Regions from separate parts of the Actinoallomurus sp. CA-142502 genome, predicted to be linked through region 3. Evidence: predicted binding sites of a transcription regulator. Region 3 holds the regulator's gene; each other region holds the start of a gene.
What was found. The regulator LexA, encoded in region 3, represses DNA repair genes until DNA is damaged. The targets are predictions, from matches to a motif close to TCGAACANNTGTTCGA.
Positions count from the first base shown of each region.

Region 1: the regulator LexA is predicted to act here: its motif matches at 2,565-2,580, upstream of ACQEV1_RS20755 (alpha-ketoglutarate-dependent dioxygenase AlkB).
Region 2: the regulator LexA is predicted to act here: its motif matches at 1,993-2,008, upstream of recA (recombinase RecA).

Region 1 covers NZ_JBNJMY010000001.1:4,305,204-4,309,545, forward strand. Annotated here, with positions in the region: gene ACQEV1_RS20740 (MFS transporter) at 1-119, shown strand, start outside; gene hemE (uroporphyrinogen decarboxylase) at 120-1,247, opposite strand; gene ACQEV1_RS20750 (hypothetical protein) at 1,391-2,443, opposite strand; gene ACQEV1_RS20755 (alpha-ketoglutarate-dependent dioxygenase AlkB) at 2,603-3,232, shown strand; gene ACQEV1_RS20760 (lysozyme) at 3,572-4,342, shown strand, end outside.
Region 2 covers NZ_JBNJMY010000001.1:3,503,840-3,508,181, reverse strand. Annotated here, with positions in the region: gene recA (recombinase RecA) at 740-1,867, opposite strand; gene ACQEV1_RS17025 (ATP-grasp domain-containing protein) at 2,066-2,926, shown strand; gene ACQEV1_RS17020 (hypothetical protein) at 3,001-3,345, shown strand; gene ACQEV1_RS17015 (glutathionylspermidine synthase family protein) at 3,348-4,342, shown strand, end outside.
Region 3 covers NZ_JBNJMY010000001.1:8,503,541-8,507,882, reverse strand. Annotated here, with positions in the region: gene leuS (leucine--tRNA ligase) at 1-1,652, shown strand, start outside; gene lexA (transcriptional repressor LexA) at 1,757-2,455, opposite strand; gene ACQEV1_RS39685 (LysM peptidoglycan-binding domain-containing protein) at 2,654-3,037, shown strand; gene nrdR (transcriptional regulator NrdR) at 3,275-3,730, shown strand; gene ACQEV1_RS39675 (vitamin B12-dependent ribonucleotide reductase) at 3,804-4,342, shown strand, end outside.

The DNA of each region.
Region 1 (4,342 bases), 4.2 Mb from region 3:
TCGGCCCGTCACCGGACGACACGCGGTTCCGCGTGGCCTTCCTGTTCACCACCGCCGCTGCGGCGGCGGGCACGGTCCTCGCCGCCGCGATCCGCCGCAGAGGTTCCTCGACGTCCTAGTCACGGAGTTCTCTGCGGCGCGGGCGTGGTCCACGCGCGCACCTGCTCGGCCAGGGCGGTGACATGCTCCGGGGGCGTGGTCTTGACGATGCCGTGTCCCAGGTTGAACACGAACGGCCCCCCGCTCAGGGCGCGCAGGATGCGCTCCGTCTCGGCGTGGAGCGCAGGGCCGCCGGCGACCAGGAGCTGGGGATCGAGGTTGCCCTGCACACAGCGGCCCAGGCCGCGCTGGAGTTTCCGCGCGGCCCATTCGAGGGGAACCGTGGCATCCAGGCCGATACAGTCCGCGCCGGTCGCCTCGGCGAAGCCGTCGTAGGCGAGCCCGGCGCCCCGGGGGAAGGCGATGACGGGAACGTCCGGATGCTGCGTCTTCAGCGCCGCGATGATGGTGGCGACCGGCTTGACGCACCAGCGTTCGAAGAAGGCGTCCGGGAGTATCCCGGCCCAGGTGTCGAACAACTGGACCGCTTCCGCGCCCGCCTCGATCTGGCGGTCGAGGAACTGGATGACAGCGGTCGTGAGCAGGTCGATCAGGGGCTGGAATCCATCGGGGTCGCTCAGCGCCCACTGCTTGACGACGGAGTGCTCCGACGTGGCGCCGCCGCGTCCTTCGACCATGTAGGTGGCGATGGTCCACGGTGCGCCGGCATAGCCGATCAGGGCCGTCTCGGCCGGCAGGGCGCGGGTCAGCTGCCGGACCGTCTCATAGATCGGGGCCAGTTCCTCGTGGAGGCGGGAGACGCTCAGGAAGTCGGCCATGTCCGCTGCCGAGCGGACAGGAGGCGTCAGAACCGGCCCGTCGCCGGGCCGGTAGTCCAGGGTCTGACCCAGTGCGGCGGCGACCTGCGGAAGGTCCGCGAAGAGGATGGCGGCGTCGAGCGGGAAGCGGCGGATCGGCTGCAGGGTGACCTCGACGGCGTGCTCGGGCGAATTGCAGAGCCCCACCATGCCCCCGGCGGCCTCACGGACCCGGTGATACTCGGGCAGGTACCGTCCCGCCTGTCGCATCAGCCATATCGGCGGCCGCTCGGTCCGCTCTCCCGCGAGCGCGCGCAGGAGCAGCTTCTTGGACCGGACGCCGCCGGACACCGGCTTCGCACCGACTTCTTCCCGGGTACCGAGGTCCACGCTGTTCCATCCTGTTGAATCGCCCCGGGTATCGACGGGACTCGATGAGCAGACTCCAGCCCCCCGTAAAGGGACGTCGTCATCGTAGCGGCGCTCCGGTCCGGGCGGCCCGGCGGGCGTCAGAGCCGAGCGGCGCCGGGGTTCTAGGCCGACGGGGCGTCGGCCGTGGCGGCCATCGCCTCGGTGGCCTTCTCCGCCTCCTCGACGGTGTGCCGGCCGAGGCCGCAGGCCGTGGCGACCGCGTACGCCTCGCGGCCGACGGCGGTCTCGAACCGTCGCAGGCTCTCGGCGCCGCCCGCGGGGTCGGCCGCCGACACGATCCCGGCCATGATCCGCCACTCCGGGTCGAGCCGCCGCAGCGGCCGGTAGAACTCCTCGTTCCGCGGCGCGGGGTGGGCGCCGTACGCCGCCGGAAGGTGGACCGGCGGCAGCGGGCGTCCGCGGCGGCGCAGGGCGGTGGCCAGGAGGTCGAGGTAGGTGACGGCCGGGCCGAGGTCGCGCGGGGCGAACATCTCGGTGTTCTGGTAGTTGCCGTAGCACAGGTGCAGGATCGTCTCCGCGTCCGCGGGGAAACGCGCGAGCAGGGCGGCGACCTGCCGGGCCAGGAAACGGGCGCCGAGGGAGGGGCCGCCGGGCACCCGCCGGGCCATGTCCATGCCGATCAGCACGGAGGGCGTCTCCAGCTGCCACACGATGTCCGGGCCGGCCTCGGCGGTCAGCTCGGTCACCTCGTCCACGACCGCCTGGGTGAACACCGGCAGGTACCGCAGCGACAGCCATGGCCGGCCGGCGAACACGAAGATCGCCATATCGAGCGGGTTGGGCAGGCTGATCTGCAGGCGGATGCCGTCCAGCTCGGGGTGTTCGGCGCGCACCGCGCGGAACTCCTCCAGCGCCTCCCGCAGCCGGTCCGTACGGCCCATGGAGACGTCCTCCGGGCGAAGCCGGTGGCCGCGCCGTACGCCGTAGGTGCGCATGTCCTCGTACGAGGCGTACTCGCCGGGACGCGTGACCTCGAACGCCGGTCGCCCGGCGAGGTCGCGCAGGTAGCCGACGACCCAGTTCGGATCCAGGTCGCAGGGCAGCGTCGTCAGCCGGTGGCCACGGCGTTGCTGGATGATCCATTCCATGGCCTGGCGGGGAGTGCCGCACACGTCCGCTGGCAGGCTGCCGACAAAGTGGATAGACCGGGACATGGCGCTACCTTCGCATAAATGGCATCCGCTACTGACGGAAATCACAGAGTCACCCTTCCGAAATTCGCCGATGGAGGCGCGGGGCGTCTGAAATTCCGCCAGTCGCCTCGCCGGACCATGATCGAACATGTGTTTGAATCCGTCACGTAGACTGAGGTCATGAGGCTTGCGCTCCAGGGTTCGCTGCTGGACTGCGGCGACGAGATCGAGCTCGGCCCGCTCGGCTCGTCGGTGCGCCGCACGGTGCTCGACCGCGGGGCGTGGATCGACGTGCGGCCGGGCTGGGTGACCGGTTCCGACGCCCTGTTCGACCGCCTCGCCGGCTCCGTGCCGTGGCGCGCGGAGCGGCGGCACATGTACGACCGCGTCGTGGACGTGCCGCGCCTGCTGAAGTTCTACGGCGAGGACGAGGAGCTGCCCGAGCCGATCCTGCGCGAGGCACGAGACGCGCTGAGCGCGCACTACGCCCGCGAGCTCGGCGAACCGTTCCGCACCGCGGGGCTCTGCCTCTACCGCGACGGCGCCGACAGCGTCGCCTGGCACGGCGACCGCATCGGGCGCGGCAGTCGCGAGGACACCATGGTGGCGATCGTCTCGATCGGCGCGCCGCGCAGCCTGCTGCTGCGTCCGCGCGGCGGCGGCCCCACGCTGCGCCACGACCTCGGTCACGGCGACCTTCTCGTCATGGGCGGCAGCTGCCAGCGCACCTGGGAGCACGCCGTGCCCAAGACCGCCCGCCCGACCGGCCCGCGGATCAGCATCCAGTTCCGCCCCAGCGGCGTCCGCTGACGGCGCCGACGCGCGAGGGCCCGCGGCGGGGGACAGGCGGAGATTGCCGGATCCGGCCAATTTCCTCCGGCCGTTCCGGCTCAGTTCTTGCACCTGAGCTGGGAAAAGCGGCGAATCGACGATTTCACCGGCACGGTCGGGACACTTTTCCACCTTTTCTAATACACCTTCGGAAGATATCTACTACCTACTAACGGGTATGCAACGCCGACCCGAAGGGAGAGAAGCACCCCGCCGCTTCACCCCCGCGGTCCCCTGCCGCCGCGATCCTCAAGCGCGAGCGCATCGCCCGCGGGAGTGCATCACAGTCCTCAGGTCTCCCCCTCCTTGGAGGATCACGTGGCACTACGCAAGCGCTCATCCCAGACGGCGCGTAAGTCGCGTTTCGCCGCCCTGTCCGCGGCGACCCTGCTGTGCGGCGCGCTCATGGCGGCCGCCCAGCCCGCCGGAGCCTCCGCCGACCCGGTCACCCATCCCGAACGTGACTGGCTGGGCTCGCAGGTCGCCAAGCACGAGCCGGGCTCCGGCCGCATGATCGTCCGGCCGAACGTCGTCCAGACGCCCGGCCTCGACGTGAGCGGCTGGCAGGGCAACGTCAACTGGGCCTCGGTGGCGGCCAACGGCGCCCGGTTCGCCTATGTCAAGGCGACCGAGTCGACCAACTACACCAACCCGTACTTCTCCCAGCAGTACACCGGCGCGTACAACGTGGGCATCGTGCACGGCGCCTACCACTTCGCCACGCCCAACACCTCGTCCGGGGCGGCGCAGGCCGACTACTTCGTCGCGCACGGAGGCGGCTGGTCCAAGGACGGCAAGACCTTCCCCGGCATGCTCGACATCGAGTGGAACCCCTACGGCGCCACCTGCTACGGCCTGTCCGCCGCCGGGATGGTGAACTGGATCCTCTCGTTCAGCAACGAGTACCACGCGAAGACCAGCCGCTGGCCGGTCATCTACACCGCGACCAGCTGGTGGAGCCAGTGCACCGGCAACACCGGCGACTTCTCCTCCACCAACCCGCTGATGCTCGCCAACTACAACGGCTCACCGGGCGCGATGCCGTACAACTGGAGTTTCCAGACCATCTGGCAGTACGCCGACTCCGGC
Region 2 (4,342 bases), 5.0 Mb from region 3:
GTACGGAGCCCAAGCCATGTCGAGCCCGTGCCGCGCCCAGGCCATACCCAAGTCTGAGCTCGAGCCCGGCCTAAGCCCAACCAGCGCCCAACCCAAAACCCGAGCCGGCCGGGACAGGCGTCGAGGTGCAGCACCGAATCCAAGCCTGTACCGAGCCGCATCCAGACTCGCACCCGTCGCCGCCATCGGATCGCCGGGCCGAGTCGGGGACTCGGGCTCATGGCGGCCAGGTACGACTGGGCGGAGTCCAGCGTGCCGGATCCGACGGGTCCAGACTCGCACCCGTCGGCCCGTCGGCCCGTCGGGCCGAGTCGGGGACTCGGGCTCATGGCGGCCAGGTGCGACTGGCGGAGTCCGGCGGTGCCGGGTCCGGCGGGTTGGACTCTGTAGGGGTCGGGCTGCGGCGAGTCTGGACTCGGCCGAGTCGGGTACGGCGAGTCCGGGCTCGGCCGGGTCGGGCTTGTGCTGATCGCAGCCGGCAAGCCCATCCCAGACAGGGCCAGGCGCGGCGAGCCCGCCCCGCCACATCACGACCGGACAAGCGACTCCCGCCGCCCAACCCCTCACCGGACCAGCCCCAACCCTGACCAGGCCAGCCATCTCACAGTGGCCCCGGCTCTCTCCGGACCAGCCCGCCCGGACCAGCCCCAGTCCTCACCGGATCAGCCCTCTCGGGCCAGCCCCTCGGCGGGCTGGATCTGGCCGTGCCGTGGCGTCGGTCTGGGGCAGCTCGTCGGGATCAGACGTCGCCTGGTTTCGGGGTGCTCTTGGAGCCGCGCTTGGCCGGGGCGGGCTTGCCCGCCGGCGCCGCGGCGGCCGCGCCCGCCATCGCCGGGGCCTCCGCGAGAGGCTCCGACGGGTCGGCGTCGAGCTTCGGGCCCACTCCGAGCTTCTCCTTGATCTTCTTCTCCAGCTCGTTGGCGAGGTCGGGGTTCTCCCGGAGGAAGTTGCGGGCGTTCTCCTTGCCCTGCCCGAGCTGGTCGCTCTCGTAGGTGTACCAGGCGCCGGACTTGCGGACGAAGCCGTGCTCGACGCCCATGTCGATGAGGCCGCCCTCGCGGCTGATGCCCACGCCGTACAGGATGTCGAAGTCGGCGACCTTGAACGGCGGCGCCATCTTGTTCTTCACGACCTTGACGCGAGTGCGGTTACCGACGGCGTCGGTGCCGTCCTTCATCGTCTCGATGCGCCGGATGTCGAGCCGGACCGACGCGTAGAACTTCAGCGCCTTGCCACCCGTCGTCGTCTCGGGCGAGCCGAACATGACGCCGACCTTCTCGCGCAGCTGGTTGAGGAAGATCGCTGTGGTCTTGGTCTGGTTGATGGCGCCGGTGAGCTTGCGGAGCGCCTGCGACATGAGGCGGGCCTGGAGGCCGACGTGGCTGTCGCCCATCTCGCCCTCGATCTCCGCGCGCGGCACCAGGGCGGCGACGGAGTCGATGACCACGACGTCGATCGCGCCGGAGCGGATCAGCATGTCGGTGATCTCCAGCGCCTGCTCACCCGTGTCGGGCTGGGAGACGAGGAGCGCGTCGATGTCGACGCCGATCTTCTTCGCGTACTCCGGGTCGAGCGCGTGCTCGGCGTCGACGAACGCGGCGATGCCGCCGTTCTTCTGCGCACTCGCGACCGCGTGGAGCGCGAGGGTCGTCTTACCGGAGGACTCCGGGCCGTAGATCTCGACGACGCGGCCGCGCGGAAGGCCGCCGATGCCGAGGGCCACGTCGAGGGCGATCGAGCCGGTCGGGATCACCTCGACCGGGGGGCGCCCCTCCTGGCCCAGCCGCATGACGGAACCCTTGCCGAACTGCCGCTCGATCTGGGCGAGCGCGGCCTCGAGAGCCTTCTCGCGATCGTTTGCTGCCATGTGAGGTGTCCCTGTGAAAGTCGGTGACTGATGTTGACGGGTGCGACGTTACGGGGCCGCACCGACAGTTTTCGAGAGTCCGGGCCACCGTTGTGGATTACGCCGCCCGTTGCGGTCAACTCTAGCCGAACACGTGTTCGATCATGGTCGGACACTCAGAAAGACCGGTCAACTTGGCTTACGCTGAGGCGCAGGATCATGCCGGTGACCATTCTCATGTGCGCCGACCCGCTCAACCCCCGGCGAGTCGACGAACACTTCGCGCGGGAGGCCGAGTCCGTGCGCGCGCTCGGCGGGTCCGTCGCGCTCATCGACCATGACGCCCTCCAGCAGGGCGACGCGGCCATGGCCGTACACCGTGTCCCCCGCGACCTCGGCACGGTCTGGTACCGCGGATGGATGATGACGTCCGTGCAGTACACCGCGCTGGCCTCGGTGCTCGGCGCGCGCGGGGTCACGATGGCGGTGCCGCCGGACGGCTACCAGAAGGCACATGAACTGCCGGGCTGGTACGACACGTTCGCCGGTGTCACCCCCACGAGCGTGTGGCTGCCGACGCGTCCCGGCACGCCTCCGGGCAAGGACCGCCTGGCCCAGCTCGTACGCCCGCTCTCCAAGGGTCCGGCGATCGTCAAGGACTACGTGAAGTCGCGCAAGCACGAATGGGACGAGGCGTGCTTCGTACCCGACGTCACCGACGTCGACCGGCTGCACGCGGTCGTCTCACGCCTGGTCGAGCTCCAGGGCGACTCCCTGGCCGGCGGCATCGTGGTCCGCGAGTTCGAGACGTACGAAGGCGGCGAGGCGCGGGTCTGGTGGGTCGACGGTGAGCCGGTGCTGGCCGGACCTCATCCGGACACTCCGGAGGTGCGCCCGCGTCCGCTCACGGAGACGATCGCGCCCTGCGTGCGCTCGCTGGGCTGCCGGTTCATCACCACCGACCTGGCACGACGCGCGGACGGCACCTGGCGCGTGGTGGAGACCGGCGACGGACAGGTGAGCGACCTTCCCGCGGGAGCGGAACCGGCCGACCTTTATCTGAGCTTTCCCATTCGTTGAACCGATCCTGTCGATCGATCGTCCCACCTCTACACTTACCGGGCACCAAACCCGAATTCGGAGGGTCGTCGGCAATGCCCCCCAAAGAGGCCGGTCGGCGCATGCGTTCCGGCGCCGTACAGCTGAGCGCCCTGAGCGTCCTGTCGCTGACCCTCGTCGCCTGCTCGTCGAACACGGAGGCGAGCTGTGTGGACGGCTGGAACTCCCGCGGCGGCTCCCACCGCGTCGTCCCCGACTACTACTGCGACAACGGGGGCTCGTACGGCCGCTACTACTGGTACTACGGCGGCCGCTACCACGGCGGATACATCTCGCACGGCAGCACAGTCCGCCCGCGTGGCAACAAGATCACCTCGCGCGGCGGCCGGGTGATCTCACGCGGCGGCTTCGGCGGCCACGCCGGCTCTCACGGAGGCTGAGCGTGCGACGCGAGTTCTCCGACCCGCGTGCGGACTGGGCTCGGATCATCGAGTCGCAGGGCCTCGCGTACCACCGCACCTCCCACCCGGAGCATCTGACCCGCCCGTACTGGGACGAGTCCGTGCACTACGTCTTCGCCATGGACGAGGTCCTCGCGCTGGAGTCGGTGGTCGAGGAGCTCCACCAGATGTGCCTGGCCGCGGTCGAGCACGTCGTGAGCACCGGCCGGTACGACGTGTTCGGCATCCCGCCCTGGGTGCGCCCGCTGATCGAGGAGTCGTGGCGCCGGCGCGACCCGCACCTGTACGGGCGGTTCGACCTCCGGTACGACGGCGAGGGCCCGGCGAAGCTGCTGGAGTACAACGCCGACACCCCGACCGCGCTCGTGGAGAGCTCGATCATCCAGTGGTACTGGCTGCAGGACGTCCATCCCGACGACGACCAGTGGAACTCCGTCCACGAGCGGCTCATCGACCGGTGGCGGCAGATCGCCCCGCCCTCCCCCGTGCACTTCGCCTGGACGACCGAGGACGAGACCGGCGAAGAGCTCATGACCGTGGCGTACCTGCAGGAGACGGCCGAGCAGGCCGGTGTCCGAGCGGCCGCGATCGCCATGGAGGACGTCGGCTGGCACTCCCTCAAGGAGCGTTTCGTCGACCTGGACGAGGCGGAGATCCGTACGGTCTGCAAGCTCTACCCGTGGGAGTGGATCGTCGCCGAGCCGTTCGGCCGGCATGTCCCGCGGGCGGCGTGGATCGAGCCGATCTGGAAGATGCTCCTGTCGAACAAGGCGCTTCTGGTCGTGCTCTGGGAGCTGTACCCGGGCCATCCGAACCTCCTGCCGGCCTTCCTGGGCACGCCGAGCACGCTGACGTCCTACGTCCGCAAGCCGCTGCTGGGCCGCGAGGGCGCCAGCATGAGCATCGTGACGGCGGAGGGCGTGCAGACGACGACCGCCGGAGAGTACGGCGCGGAGGGCTTCGTCTATCAGGAGCT
Region 3 (4,342 bases):
CCGACGAGATCTGCTCGGCCGGGCAGCGGGCCGAGTTCGAGGCGTACCGCCAGGCGGTGGCGCGCGAGTCGGAGGTCGAGCGGCTGTCCGCCGACCGCGAGAAGACCGGCGTCTTCCTGGGGCGCTACGCGATCAACCCGGTCAACGGCGAGCGCATGCCCGTGTGGGCCTCGGACTACGTCCTGGCGGAGTACGGCCACGGCGCGATCATGGCGGTGCCCGCGCACGACCAGCGCGACCTGGACTTCGCGCTCAAGTTCGACCTGCCGGTGCGGGTCGTCGTGCACACCGGCGAGGCCGACCCGGCCGAGTCCGGCGTCGCGACCCCCGGCGAGGGCGAGCTGGTCAACTCCGGTCCGCTGGACGGCCTGACCAAGGGCGCCGCGATCCCGCGGATCACCGAGATCCTGGAGGAGCGCGGGCTGGGCAAGGCGGCCGTCAACTACCGCCTGCGCGACTGGCTGATCTCCCGGCAGCGCTTCTGGGGCACGCCGATCCCGATCATCCACTGCGAGGCCTGCGGCGAGGTCCCGGTCCCCGACGACCAGCTGCCGGTGCGCCTGCCGGACGACCTGCGCGGCGCCGACCTGGCGCCCCGGGGCGTGTCGCCGCTGGCGGCCGCCGCCGACTGGGTCAACGTCGCGTGCCCCAAGTGCGGCGGCGCGGCCAAGCGCGACACCGACACGATGGACACCTTCGTCGACTCCTCGTGGTACTTCGTGCGCTACTGCTCGCCGGGCTACACCGACGGCCCGTTCGACGTGGAGAAGGCGCGCCGGTGGATGCCGGTCGACCAGTACACCGGCGGTGTCGAGCACGCGATCCTGCACCTGCTGTACAGCCGGTTCTTCACCAAGGTGCTGTACGACATGGGCATGCTGGACTGCGTCGAGCCGTTCACCCGGCTGGTCAACCAGGGCCAGGTGATCCTCAACGGCTCCGCGATGTCCAAGACGACCGGCAACCTGGTCGACCTGGGCGAGCAGATCTCCGAGTACGGCGTCGACGCGGTACGCCTGACGATGATCTTCTCCGGGCCGCCGGAGGACGACATCGACTGGGCCGACGTGTCGCCGTCCGGCGCGGTGAAGTTCCTGGCTCGCGCGCACCGGGTCGCCGCCGACGTGACGTCGGCGCCGGGCACCGGGCCGGCCTCGGGCGACGTCGAGCTGCGCAAGGTGACCCACCGGACGATCGACGAGGTCACCCGGCTGGTCGAGGCGCACCGCTACAACGTCGCGGTGGCTCGCATGATGGAGCTGACCTCCGCCTCCCGGCGGGTGATCGACTCCGGGGCGGGCCCGGCCGATCCCGCCGTGCGCGAGGCGGCCGAGACGCTGGCGGTGATGCTGTCGCTGGTGGCGCCCTACACCGCGGAGGAGATGTGGGAGCGCCTGGGCCGGGACGGGTCCGTGGCCAAGGCCGGCTGGCCGGCCGCCGAGCCGGCGCTGCTGGTCCAGGAGTCGGTGACCTGCGTGGTCCAGGTGGCGGGCAAGGTCCGCGACCGGCTGGAGGTCTCCCCGGAGATCGGCGAGACGGAGCTGGAGCGGCTGGCGCTGGCCTCGGAGAAGATCCAGGCCGCCCTCGGCGACCGCGGCATCCGCAAGGTCGTCGTCCGCGCCCCCAAGATCGTCAACATCGTCCCGGCGTAACCCCGCCTCCCGGGCGGGACGAACACCCGCAAAGGCGACACGAAAAGCGGTGAGGGCACCCCACGAGGGGCGCCCTCACCGCGCACAGTCCAGAGACGCGTCGGTCACATCTTGCGCAGCACCGCGACGACCCGACCGAGGATCGTCGCGTCGTCGCCCGGGATCGGGTCGTACGCCGGGTTGTGCGGCATCAGCCAGACCTTGCCGTCGCGGCGCTTCAGCGTCTTGACGGTGGCCTCGCCGTCGATCATGGCGGCGACGATGTCGCCGTTCTCGGCCACCGGCTGCTGGCGGACGACCACCCAGTCGCCGTCGGCGATCGCGGCCTCGATCATCGAGTCACCGGTGACGTTGAGCAGGAAGTGCGTGCCCTCGCCCACGAGCTGCTTGGGCAGCGCGAAGACGTCCTCCACGGCCTCCTCGGCCAGGATCGGGCCACCGGCCGCGATACGGCCCACGAGAGGCACGTAGGCGGGCGCCGGGCGGGTCGCCGTCTCCTGCCCCGAGGTCGTCTCGTACGACTCCGGCTCGGTGGCCACGGCCGCCGAGCCGGGCATGCGGACCACGACGGCGCGCGGGCGGTTGGGGTCGCGCAGGAGGAAGCCCTTGCGCTGGAGCGCGCGCAGTTGGTGCGACACGCTGGAGGTGCTCGTCAGCCCGACCGACTCGCCGATCTCGCGCATCGACGGAGGGTAACCGCGGCGCTGGACGGAGTCGCGAATCACCTCCAGGACCTTGCGCTGGCGTGCCGTGAGCCCCGACTCGTCGCGGGGGCCGTCGGGCATTTCCCGAACCTTGCTCATATATGTCTCCGCTGGATGACTGCGCTCCGGTGACGCGCTGTCGCCGGTATTTCGTTCCTGTACACGGACGTTAGCGCCTTCCCGCTAAATGATCAAACACCTGTTCGAAGATGTCCTGGAAATTCGTCGGCTCTCGCGGTACAACTCGTACAGATGTTCGATCGAAATCTCTTTCGACTCGGCAGAGGGGAGATCGACATGAGCGAGCGAATCGATGGGCGCGTGAGCCTGGTCACTCCCGAGGGAGGGCTCATGGGCGAGCGTCGGGCTCATCCCGGCACACCTCTCCGGCTCACCCGGCGCGGCCGGGTCGTCGTGGTCTGCGCCGTGGCGCTGGCGCTCCTCGCCGGCTACTGGACGGGGGCGCGACACGGCGCCCGCGCCACGTCCGGCGGCGAGAGGGGGCCGGCGGTCGCGCGCGAGTCGGTGATCGTGGGGCCGCGCGACACGTTGTGGGGCATCGCCGTACGCGCCCGGCCGGAGGTCGACCCCCGCGTCACGGTCCAGCGCATGATCGACCTCAACGCCCTGTCCACCGCGGTCGTCAATCCGGGCCAGAAGATCTACATCCCCGCGCGCTGACGGGCTCGCCGCTCGCCGCGCCCTCGCGGGGCGGCGGCGCGACACGCCGACGCCGCCGTGACGGCGTCGGCGTCTTCGTGCTCATGTGGCGGACGAGGTTGCGGAGGCCCTCGTAGAGCCGTACGGTAGACCACTACATCTAGTACTTACATGGATGTAGTTCACCACAGGTTGTGGTCACGCAGTGAAGTCGCTGTAATCGAGGACGTAACGCCCGCCGGGGGGAGGGGATGGATCGTGCACTGCCCGTTCTGCCGTAACCCCGACAGCAGGGTGATCGACAGCCGCTCCACCGAAGACGGCGCGGCGATCCGGCGGCGCCGGTCGTGCCCCGAGTGCGGTCGCCGCTTCACGACCCAGGAGACCGTACTCCTGATGGTCGCCAAGCGCAGCGGCGTCACCGAGCCGTTCTCCCGCGACAAGATCATCGCTGGGGTGCGCCGGGCCTGTCAGGGGCGCCCGGTGACGGAGGACGCGCTGGCCAAGCTCGGGCAACGCGTCGAAGAGGCCATCCGGGCGACCGGAAACGCCGAGATGCGTTCGCATGACGTGGGGCTGGCCATCCTCGGGCCGCTGCGTGAGCTGGACGAGGTCGCGTACCTGCGATTCGCCTCCGTCTACCGGGGGTTCGAGTCGATCGACGACTTCGAGAAGGAAATCGAGACTCTTCGCGCGGCGGAACGCGGCCGGTAACACCGGCGCCCCATCGCGTGTTGTACGAGGTAATCCTTGAAATGGGCCGGTTCGGCCTGAGAAGGGGGAGGTCATGACGGAGACCGTGAGCGGCCAGACACGGCGCGGGAGGGGCGGCCGTAAGGGGTTGAAGATGCGCCGCATCTTCACCAAGCCCGGCATTCACCCGTACGACGAGGTCCGGTGGGAGCGCCGCGACGTCGTCATGACCAACTGGCGCGACGGCTCGGTCAACTTCGAGCAGCGCGGCGTGGAGTTCCCCGAGTCCTGGTCGGTCAACGCGGCCAACATCGTCACGTCGAAGTACTTCCGCGGCGCCGTCGGCACGCCGCAGCGTGAGTGGAGCCTGAAGCAGCTGGTCGACCGGGTCGTCGGGGTCTACACCGAGACCGGCCGCAAGCACGGCTACTTCGCGAGCGACGAAGACGCCGAGATCTTCGAGCACGAGCTGACGCACGCGCTGGTCCACCAGGTGTTCAGCTTCAACTCGCCGGTGTGGTTCAACGTGGGCACGCCGTCGCCGCAGCAGGTCAGCGCCTGTTTCATCCTGTCGGTGGACGACACGATGGAGTCGATCCTCGACTGGTACAAGGAAGAGGGTGTGATCTTCAA